Regions from separate parts of the Streptomyces sp. NPDC102514 genome, predicted to be linked through region 2. Evidence: riboswitches for the same ligand, from Rfam matches in the RefSeq annotation. Region 2 holds a riboswitch; the other holds the start of a gene.

Evidence for each region. A riboswitch is a leader RNA that binds a small molecule or an ion and turns the genes downstream of it on or off. The one in region 2 is predicted to bind glycine.
Region 1: linked by a shared signal. The riboswitch ahead of gcvP (aminomethyl-transferring glycine dehydrogenase) and the one ahead of gcvT (glycine cleavage system aminomethyltransferase GcvT) in region 2 are both predicted to bind glycine.

The regions. Positions count from the first base shown of each region.
Region 1 is NZ_JBVJLW010000028.1:60,580-65,898, reverse strand. It holds gene ACZ60E_RS42330 (DNA polymerase IV) at 1-1,085, shown strand, start outside; gene ACZ60E_RS42325 (PRC-barrel domain-containing protein) at 1,331-1,705, opposite strand; glycine riboswitch at 1,810-1,905, shown strand; gene gcvP (aminomethyl-transferring glycine dehydrogenase) at 2,090-4,975, shown strand; gene ACZ60E_RS42315 (DUF5999 family protein) at 5,073-5,276, opposite strand.
Region 2 is NZ_JBVJLW010000012.1:321,985-327,303, forward strand. It holds gene ACZ60E_RS28915 (enhanced serine sensitivity protein SseB C-terminal domain-containing protein) at 1-308, opposite strand, end outside; gene ACZ60E_RS28920 (enhanced serine sensitivity protein SseB) at 573-1,358, opposite strand; gene ACZ60E_RS28925 (AAA family ATPase) at 1,409-2,095, opposite strand; glycine riboswitch at 2,290-2,406, shown strand; gene gcvT (glycine cleavage system aminomethyltransferase GcvT) at 2,570-3,697, shown strand; gene gcvH (glycine cleavage system protein GcvH) at 3,825-4,202, shown strand; gene glyA (serine hydroxymethyltransferase) at 4,233-5,319, shown strand, end outside.

The DNA of each region.
Region 1 (5,319 bases), on a different contig from region 2:
CCTGGGACGAGCGATCGGCGCTGCTGGCCGGTCGGAAGCTGCGCGACGACATCCGGGCCGTCACCGGGCTGACGGGGTCCGTGGGTCTCGCGGCCTGCAAGATGCTCGCGAAGATCGCCTCCGAGCAGGCCAAGCCGGACGGACTCGTGCTCATAGAGCCGGGCACCGAGCGGGCGCTGCTCGCGCCCATGCCGGTCCGCATCCTGCCGGGGGTGGGGCCCGCCACCGGCGACCATCTGCGGCGGGGCGGGATCAGCACGGTCGGGGAGATCGCGGAGGCGGGCGAGGACGAGCTCGTACGGCTCCTGGGGAAGGCCCACGGGCTCGGCCTGTACGCGATGGCGCTGGCGCGCGACGAGCGGCCCGTGGTGGCCGAACGGGACACCAAGTCGGTCTCCGTCGAGGACACGTACGACGTGGACATCCACGACCGGGTGCGGGTGCGCATGGAGGTGCAGCGGCTTGCGGACCGGTGCGTTCAGCGGTTGCGGGGGGCGCATCTGTCCGGGCGGACCATCGTGCTGAAGGTGCGGCGGTACGACTTCTCGACGCTGACGCGGTCCGAGACGTTGCGGGGGCCCACGGACGATCCCGGGGTGGTGCGGGAGGCTGCCGCGCGGCTGCTGGAGGCGGTGGACACCACCGGGGGTGTGCGGTTGCTGGGGGTGGGGGTGACCGGGCTTGCCGACTACACGCAGGAGGATCTTTTCGCGCAGGCGCAGGCCGCTGCCGCGGGGGTGGAGGATGTGGCGTCGGGGGAGCTGCCGGAGGAGGCCGGGGCGGGCGCTGTCGGCGCCGGCGTTTCCGTCGAGGAGTCCGCGGTGGCTGGGCCCGCGGAGCGGGTGTGGCGGGCGGGGCACGATGTACGGCATGTCGAGTTCGGGCACGGGTGGGTGCAGGGGAGTGGGCTGGGGAGGGTGACTGTGCGGTTCGAGACGCCGGGGTCCGTGCCGGGGCGGGTGAAGACGTTTCGGGTTGACGATCCTGGGTTGGAGTCGGCGGAGCCGTTGCCTTTGGTTGAGGGGTTGCCTGTGGGGCCTGCGGGGGGTTCGGGGCGTGGGGAGGGGGGTGGGGGTGCGTTGTGAGGGTGCGGGTTCGTTGTGGCTGGCCGCGCCGTTCCCCGCGCCCCTAAAAGCAAAAGACTGCGCCGTTCCCCGCGCCCCTGAGTGGGCGGGATCGCGTCGTTGCCTGCGGCCCCGTCAAGGCAAAAGATTGCGCCGTTCCCCGCGCCCCTGAAGAACCAGAAGACTGCGCCGTTCCCCGCGTCCCTGGAGAGCCATGGGATTGCGTCGTTCCGCGCGCCTCTGCTCTGAAGAACTCGAAGCGGGTTTCAGGTGGGGTCGTCCGTGTTGGCCAGGTGGCCGAAGTCTCGGTCTGGGAAGGGGGGTGCTGGGGATACGTCCAGGCCGTAGTGGTGGTAGAGCTGCAGTTCTTGTTCGGGGGAGAGGTGGCGGCCCACGCCGAAGTCGGGGGCGTCCTTGATCAGGGAGCGTTCGAAGGGGACGTGCAGGGACTCGGCGATCACTTCGCTGGGCTCCAGGGGGACGAAGGCGTCCCGGCTGAACAGCCCGGTGCGTATCGCCGCCCACTCCGGTGCGCCGGTCGCGTCGTCGAGGTAAACCTCGTCCACGGTGCCGATCCTCGTGCCGTTGCGGTCGAACGCCTTGCGGCCTATCAGGTTGCGCGGATCGATGTCGGTCTGCACGGGCCCTCCAGCTGCTCGCAACTCATCCGTAAGCACTACGAAAGAGCACTTTGAGGTGGGCGGCCACTTGAGGGAACCCCGCTGGTAGGCTGGGCGACGGCTGCTGACCCCGTGCGGGAGAGTCCTCCAGGCTTCATCGGAGGCGCCGAAGGAGCAAATCCTCCCCGGAATCTCTCAGGCACACGTACCGCATGGACGAGGTCACTCTGGAAAGCAGAGGGGTGTTCGAGTATTCGACGGGCTCCGCTCTCACCGACGGTGAAAGCCGGTGCGCCTTCATGGCGGGCCGGTGAAGCTCTCAGGTTGAGATGACAGAGGGGGAGGCCGTTCGGGCACCCACACAGTGGTGCCCCTCGAAGGTCGTCAGACCAGGAGGCCTCCGCAATGACCGTCCACCGTATTCCGCTCTCCGAGCTCGAACAGGGAATCCCCTTCGAGCAGCGTCACATCGGGCCCGACTCCGAGGCCCGCGCCAAGATGCTCGCGCAGGTGGGGTACGGCTCGCTCGACGAGCTGACGGCCGCCGCGGTGCCGGATGTGATCAAGAACGCCGACGCGCTCGAACTGCCGGGCGCCCGCACCGAGGCCGAGGTGCAGGCCGAGCTGCGTTCCCTCGCGGATCGCAACCAGGTGCTGGACTCGATGATCGGGCTCGGTTACTACGGGACGTTCACGCCGCCCGTCATCCTGCGCAACGTGATGGAGAGTCCGGCCTGGTACACGGCCTACACGCCGTATCAGCCGGAGATCTCGCAAGGGCGGCTGGAAGCCCTGCTGAACTTCCAGACCGTGGTGGCCGAGCTGACCGGACTGCCGACCTCCGGGGCCTCGCTGCTCGACGAGGGCACGGCCGCCGCCGAGGCCATGGCGCTGTCGCGGCGCATGGGGAAGAACAAGAAGGGCCTCTTCCTGATCGACGCGGACACCATGCCGCAGACGATCGCGGTGATAGAGACCCGCGCCGAGCCCACCGGCGTCGAGGTCGTCGTCGCCGACCTCAGCGACGGCATCCCCGCGGGGCTGGCCGGGCGTGAGATCAACGGCGTACTCCTGCAGTACCCCGGCGCCTCCGGTGCCGTGCGGGACCTGGGGCCCGTCGTCGAGCAGGCGCACGAGCTGGGCGCGGTCGTCACCGTCGCCGCCGACCTGCTCGCCCTGACGCTGCTCACCTCGCCCGGCGAGCTGGGCGCCGACATCGCCGTCGGTACGACACAGCGCTTCGGTGTGCCGATGGGCTTCGGCGGGCCGCACGCCGGATACATGGCCGTACGGGAGAAGTTCGCGCGCAGCCTGCCCGGCCGGCTCGTCGGTGTCTCCGTGGACGCGGACGGCAACAAGGCGTACCGCCTGGCCCTGCAGACGCGTGAGCAGCACATCCGCCGGGAGAAGGCGACCAGCAACATCTGCACGGCTCAGGTGCTGCTCGCGGTGATGGCGGGGATGTACGCCGTCTACCACGGTCCCGAGGGGCTGAAGGGCATCGCCCGGCGTACCCACCGGTACGCCACGATCCTTGCCGCCGGTCTGCGGGCGGGCGGGGTCGAGGTCGTCCACGAGGCGTACTTCGACACCCTCACCGTGCGGGTGCCGGGCCGGGCGGCCGAGGTGCTCGCCGCCGCCCGCCAGGGCGGGGTCAACCTCCACCTGGTGGACGCGGACCACCTCTCCCTGTCCTGCGACGAGACGACCACGCGGGCCCAACTGGGCGTCGTCTGGTCGGCGTTCGGCGTCGACGGCGATGTGGCCGCGCTCGACGGGACCGCCGAGGACACGCTGCCGGCCCCGCTGCTGCGCACCGACGAGTACCTCACGCACCCGGTCTTCCACCTGTACCGCTCGGAGACGGCGATGCTGCGCTACCTGCGCCGTCTCGCCGACCGCGACTACGCGCTCGACCGCGGCATGATCCCGCTCGGCTCGTGCACCATGAAGCTCAACGCGACCACCGAGATGGAGCCGGTCACCTGGCCCGAGTTCGGGCAGCTGCACCCCTTCGCGCCCGCCGAGCAGGCGCAGGGCTACCTCACGCTCATCCGTGAGCTGGAGGAGCGCCTCGCCGAGGTGACGGGCTACGACAACGTGTCGCTCCAGCCCAACGCCGGTTCGCAGGGCGAACTGGCCGGTCTGCTGGCCGTCCGCGGCTACCACCGGGCCAACGGCGACGAGCAGCGCACGGTCTGCCTCATCCCGTCGTCCGCGCACGGCACGAACGCCGCCAGCGCCGTGATGGCCGGGATGAAGGTCGTCGTCGTGAAGACCGCCGAGGACGGCGAGATCGACGTCGCGGACCTGCGGGCCAAGATCGAGCAGCACCGTGACGAGCTGTCCGTCCTGATGATCACGTACCCCTCGACCCATGGGGTGTTCGAGGAGCACGTCGCCGACATCTGCGCCCAGGTGCACGAGGCGGGCGGGCAGGTCTACGTGGACGGCGCCAACCTCAACGCGCTGGTGGGGCTCGCCAAGCCGGGGCACTTCGGCGGCGACGTCTCGCACCTCAACCTGCACAAGACCTTCTGCATCCCGCACGGCGGCGGCGGTCCGGGCGTCGGCCCGGTCGGAGTGCGCGCGCACCTGGCGCCGTACCTGCCGAACCACCCGCTGCAGCCCGCCGCGGGGCCGGAGACGGGCGTGGGCCCGGTCTCCGCTGCTCCCTGGGGCTCCGCGGGCATCCTGCCCATCTCCTGGGCGTACGTCAGGCTCATGGGCGGGGAAGGGCTCAAGCGGGCCACGCAGGTCGCCGTGCTCAGCGCCAACTACGTGGCCAAGCGCCTTGAGCCGCACTTCCCGGTCCTCTACACCGGTCCCGGCGGGCTCGTGGCGCACGAGTGCATCATCGACCTGCGGCCGCTCACCAAGGCGACCGGTGTGAGCGTCGACGACATCGCCAAGCGGCTCATCGACTACGGGTTCCACGCGCCGACGATGTCGTTCCCGGTGGCCGGCACGCTGATGATCGAGCCCACCGAGAGCGAGGACCTGGCCGAACTCGACCGGTTCTGCGACGCGATGATCGCCGTTCGCGCGGAGATCGAGAAGGTCGGCTCGGGCGAGTGGGCGGCGGACGACAACCCGCTGCGCAACGCCCCGCACACGGCCGCCGCCCTCGGCGACACGTGGGAGCACGGGTACAGCCGCGAGGAGGCCGTGTTCCCGGCCGGGGTCTCGGCCGCCGACAAGTACTGGCCGCCGGTGCGGCGGATCGACCAGGCGTACGGCGACCGGAACCTGGTCTGTTCCTGCCCGCCGCTGGACGCCTACGAGGACTGATCACGCACCGGTCACGCCGGACATGCGTCGGGGCCGGTTCCGGGAGTGCTTCCCGGGGCCGGCCCCGCTGTCCGTTCCCGTCGCCGCGCCGTGCCGCTCAGGCGGCGGTCATCACATCAAGGGCCAGCGGCCGGTGCGGCGCGATGATCCGGCCGTCCGGCAGAAGCTCACCGGTGTCCTCGAAGAGCAGGACGCCGTTGCACAGCAGGCTCCATCCCTGCTCCGGGTGGTGCGCCACAAGGAGCGCTGCCTCCCGGTCGGCGGAGTCGGCTGTCGGGCACGGTCGCTGGTGCTGGCACATTGATGGGATCTTTCGCTTCGGTGTGAGGTCGGTGCTCGATGTG
Region 2 (5,319 bases):
TGGTCGGGGTACAGGGTGCGGGCGACGTCGAGCCCGTCGACCACCTCGTACGAACGGTTCCAGCCGCTGGCCGACAACTCCTGGGCGGAGGTCACACAGGGGGCGTAGCCGAAGCCGTCGACCTCCATGTTCCCGTACTGGGCGTCGGGCGAGCCCGCCTGACCGTGCCAGAGCAGCATCCACACCTGGCCGGACGGCGGGGTCGCCAGTGCGCGCAGAAGCGCCTCGTAGGCGTCGTAACGCCCGGGCGTCACTTGGCGCAGCATGTGCTCGACCTGCCCGGCCGCGGCCGTGCCCGACGCGCTCACCTTCTACCGCCCCTTCGCGACATCACTGACATACCGGTCCCGTTCGATGAGGTGTCCCGTTCACTTGAACATCGCACCACTCCGACCGAGCCATGAAACCAGCTTATGCGGCGATCCCGACAGCACCGTTGCGCTCCGCCGGGTTTGGTGATTTGAGCTCGGGACTCTCTGTGCGCTGTCGGGTGCGGGCCGTGTGGCTGGCCGCGCCGTTCCCCGCGCCCCTTTTCGGGGCGCGCCCTGCGGGCGGCCCCGAAACACCCCGCCTCAGAACGCCCGGCTGTAGAACGGGCGGACCTTCTCCCTCAGCCAGTCGCCCACCGGGTCCTGGGCCACGTCCAGGAAGACCAGGCTCACCGGGTGGGGCAGGGGGACCCTGCCCAGGGCGCGGCCCAGGGCGTCCAGCGGGAGCGTGCGCGCGTTCTCGTCCCAGTGGGTCGCCTCCACGCCGACGAACATCATGGTGTCGCCGCCCTCGATGCTCGCCAGACAGCGCCGGGCGCTCGCCACCACGCCGGTCGCGTCGAACTCCGCCGAGGCCGCGGCCAGGAAGTCCACCGGGTCGTCCTGCCAGTCGGGCTGGAACAGCCGGACCCGGCCGCCGCTCGCGGGCCCGTCCAGTTCGGTCCGGCCGGCCCGGCACAGCTCGGCGACGGCGAGCGGGGGCACCGGCATCCCGACCGTGCCGTCCGGGTTCAGCGCGATGCCCACCTGGGGCGGCAGCCCGCGCGCGAACTCCACGGCGGGCGCCACGGTGTACGCCATGCGGTCGCCGACGACCTGGCGGAACTGCTGCTCCGAGGTGAAGACCGGCACGTACGCCTGTCCGCCGAGCTCGATCGTGGGCAGGGCGAGCGGGCCGCTGTGCGGGCCGCCGCCCTCGGGCAGCGGCACCCAGACGAAGCCGCGCCCGAGGGTCTCCACGACCCGGGCCCCCGTCGAGGGGGACGGAGGGAGCCCCAGGGAGGCGGCGAGCACCTCCTCCACCTCGTTGCCGGGCCAGCCCATGTGGGGGTGCGCGTGTGCCGGAATGTCCTGTGCCGGGAAGTCCATCTCTACCGCCTGCTCCAACCGCCGTGTGCGATGGCCGAGGTTAGTCGTCCTCAGTCGCCGAAATCGATGCGGCGCAGCACGTCCGCCGCGGCACGGTCGACGAGCACCGCGGAACCGCAGCCGTCGGGGAGGTCGCCCTTCTCCACCGAGCGCAGCAGCCGGGCGACCGCGCCGCGGTGGCGCGCGAACGCGTACCGCGAGACGCCCCGGCCGCGTTCGCGCTGGCCGTCGAGGGCCGTGCCGGGGTCGACGTCGAGGAGCAGCAGGTGCAGGGTGCCGCCGCGACGGCGGGCGTCCCGGGCGAGCCAGTCACGCACCCAGGCCTGCGTACCGCAGTCGTGGACGACGACGCCCTCCCCGGAGCGCAGGGCCCGGCGCAGGCCCGCGTAGTGCGCGGCGCGGACGAGGGGCCGGTAGACCGCGTACGGCAGGAAACGGGCCAGGCGCTCGTCCCAGCGGTCGCGGGTGTCCTGGGAGTCGATGAGGCGGCCGGTCACCGCCCGGCGCATCAGGGTCGATTTGCCGCTGCCCGGCAGGCCCGTGACCACCACCAGATCGGCCGCCCCGAAGCGCAGACCGTGCGGGCTGTGGCCCGAGCGCGCCCGCAGGTCGCGGACGACGGGGGTCACCAGCGGGTCGCACGCCTCCCTGGCCGGCGCAGGTGGCTGCTTGGGCAGCGCGATGCCCGAACTGGTCGCGTACGCCGTGGTCCTGTTCACCCTGATCGTCCTCCCCATGGGGTCGGCAGACCCATCTCCGTCGAGTGTAAAGAGAAGGTAATGCGCTGGTCCCCCTGTTTCTGTTCTTGTCCTGCCACAGCCCCGTCACAGATCACTGTGAACACCCTGGCCACCCCGTCCTGACCCCGCGCGGCCCCCTGCCGGAGCCGGGGGCGTGCAATGATGTGCCCGCCAACTGCATACCGGCCGCTTGAATCCGCGCGGGAGAGTTCCGGGAAACACGTACACGCAGGTGTACGAGTGCCCGGGCGCCGAAGGAGCAAGTCCCTCCCTTGAATCTCTCAGGCCCCCGATACCGCACGGACGAGGCACATCTGAAAAGCGGGCCGCCCCTGACCGTCAGGGCGTAGGCCCCACCCAAGGTGCAAGTCAGTGACCCCCGTGTTCGGCGGCGGGTCACGGCGAACCTCTCAGGTTCCGATGACAGATGGGGAGGAACGACCTCGCCGTCATGCCTTGGGAGCCCCGCCGATGAGCAGCAACACCCCCGTCGAACCCCGCCGCACCGCCCTCGATGCCCTGCACCGCTCGCTGGGCGCGACCATGACCGACTTCGCGGGCTGGGACATGCCCCTGCGGTACGGCTCCGAGCGCGACGAGCACGTCGCCGTCCGGACCCGGGCCGGGCTCTTCGACCTCTCGCACATGGGCGAGATCACCGTGAGCGGACCGCAGGCCGCCGCGCTGCTGGACTTCGCGCTGGTCGGCAACATCGGCGGCGTGAAGACCGGCCGGGCCCGCTACACGATGATCTGCCGGGCCGACGGCGGCATCCTCGACGACCTGATCGTCTACCGCCTCGCCGACACCGAGTACATGGTCGTGGCCAACGCCTCCAACGCCCAGGTGGTCCTGGACGCCCTCACGGAGCGCGCCGAGGGCTTCGACGCCGAGGTCCGCGACGACCGGGACGCGTACGCGCTGCTCGCGATCCAGGGCCCCGAGTCCCCCGGCATCCTGAAGTCCCTCACCGACGCCGACCTGGACGGCCTGAAGTACTACGCGGGCCTGCCCGGCACGGTCGCGGGCGTCCCCGCGCTGATCGCGCGCACCGGCTACACCGGCGAGGACGGCTTCGAGCTGTTCGTGGCCCCGGCCGACGCCGGGAAGCTGTGGCAGGCGCTGACCGACGCGGGAGCCGCGGCCGGACTCGCCCCCTGCGGGCTCTCCTGCCGGGACACCCTGCGCCTGGAGGCCGGCATGCCGCTGTACGGGCATGAGCTGAGCACCTCGCTCACGCCGTTCGACGCGGGGCTCGGCCGGGTCGTGAAGTTCGAGAAGGAGGGCGACTTCGTGGGCCGCGAGGCGCTGTCCGAGGCCGCCGCCCGCGCCGAGTCGACGCCCCCGCGCGTCCTGGTCGGCCTGGCCGCCGAGGGCCGCCGCGTCCCGCGCGCCGGCTACCCCGTCGTCGCCGGCGGCAAGGTCATCGGCGAGGTCACCTCCGGCGCGCCCTCCCCGACGCTCGGCAGGCCGATCGCGATGGCGTACGTCGACGCGGAGCACTCCGCGCCCGGCACCGCCGGTGTCGGCGTGGACATCCGGGGCAGCCACGAACCGTACGAGGTCGTGGCACTGCCGTTCTACAAGCGCCAGAAGTGACACTGGTCCGCACGCACCGCACGTGACGCCGGTCCGCAGGCGCCACACGTGATCCTGGGCACATCCGCCCAGCTCACCCGTACTCCCCCTGCATCAGCACTCACCCGCGTACAGGAGAATTCAGGCCATGAGCAACCCCCAAGAGCTGCGCTACAGCAAGGAGCACGAGTGGCTGTCGGGCGCCGAGGACGGCGTCTCGACGGTCGGCATCACGGAGCACGCGGCCAACGCGCTCGGCGACGTGGTGTACGTCCAGCTCCCCGAGGTCGGTGCCGCGGTGACCGCGGGCGAGACCTGCGGCGAGCTGGAGTCGACCAAGTCGGTGAGCGACCTGTACTCACCCGTCACCGGTGAGATCACCGAGATCAACCAGGATGTCGTGGACGACCCCGCGCTGGTGAACACCGCTCCCTTCGAGGGTGGCTGGCTCTTCAAGGTACGGGTGACGGACGAGCCGAAGGACCTGCTCTCCGCCGCCGAGTACACCGAATTCTCCGGCTCCTGATTCCGGCTCCTCGCTAAGGACCCCAGACCGATGTCGCTTCTGAACACGCCCCTGCACGAACTCGACCCGGACGTCGCCGCCGCCCTCGACGCCGAGCTGAACCGTCAGCAGTCCACCCTTGAGATGATCGCCTCGGAGAACTTCGCCCCGGTCGCGGTCATGGAGGCCCAGGGCTCGGTCCTCACCAACAAGTACGCCGAGGGCTACCCCGGCCGCCGCTACTACGGCGGCTGCGAGCACGTCGACGTCGCCGAACAGATCGCGATCGACCGGGTCAAGGAGCTGTTCGGCGCCGAGTACGCCAACGTGCAGCCGCACTCGGGCGCCTCCGCCAACCAGGCCGCGCTCTTCGCGCTGGCCCAGCCCGGCGACACCATCCTCGGCCTGGACCTCGCCCACGGCGGTCACCTGACCCACGGGATGCGGCTGAACTTCTCCGGCAAGCAGTTCAACGTGGTCGCGTACCACGTGGACGGCGCCGGCCTGGTCGACATGGCCGAGGTCGAGCGGCTCGCCAAGGGGAACCGCCCCAAGGTGATCATCGCGGGCTGGTCGGCGTACCCCCGCCAGCTGGACTTCGCCGAGTTCCGCCGCATCGCGGACGAGGTCGAGGCCCACCTGTGGGTCGACATGGCGCACTTCGCGGGCCTCGTCGCGGCCGGCCTCCACCCGAACCCGGTGGAGTACGCGGACGTGGTCACCTCCACCACGCACAAGACGCTCGGCGGGCCCCGCGGCGGGATCATCCTCGCCAGGAAGGCCTTCGCGAAGAAGCTGAACTCGTCCGTCTTCCCGGGCTTCCAGGGCGGCCCCCTGGAGCACGTGATCGCGGCCAAGGCGGTCTCCTTCAAGGTCGCCGCCACGGAGGAGTTCAAGGAGCGCCAGCAGCGCACGATCGACGGCGCGCGCATCCTCGCCGAGCGGCTGACGGCGCCCGACGCCCGCGAGGCCGGGGTGAACGTGCTCTCCGGCGGCACGGACGTGCACCTGATCCTGGTCGACCTGCGCGAGTCCGAGCTGGATGGACAGCAGGCCGAGGACCGCCTCCACGAGGTCGGCATCACGGTCAACCGCAACGCCGTCCCGAACGACCCCCGGCCGCCGATGGTCACCTCGG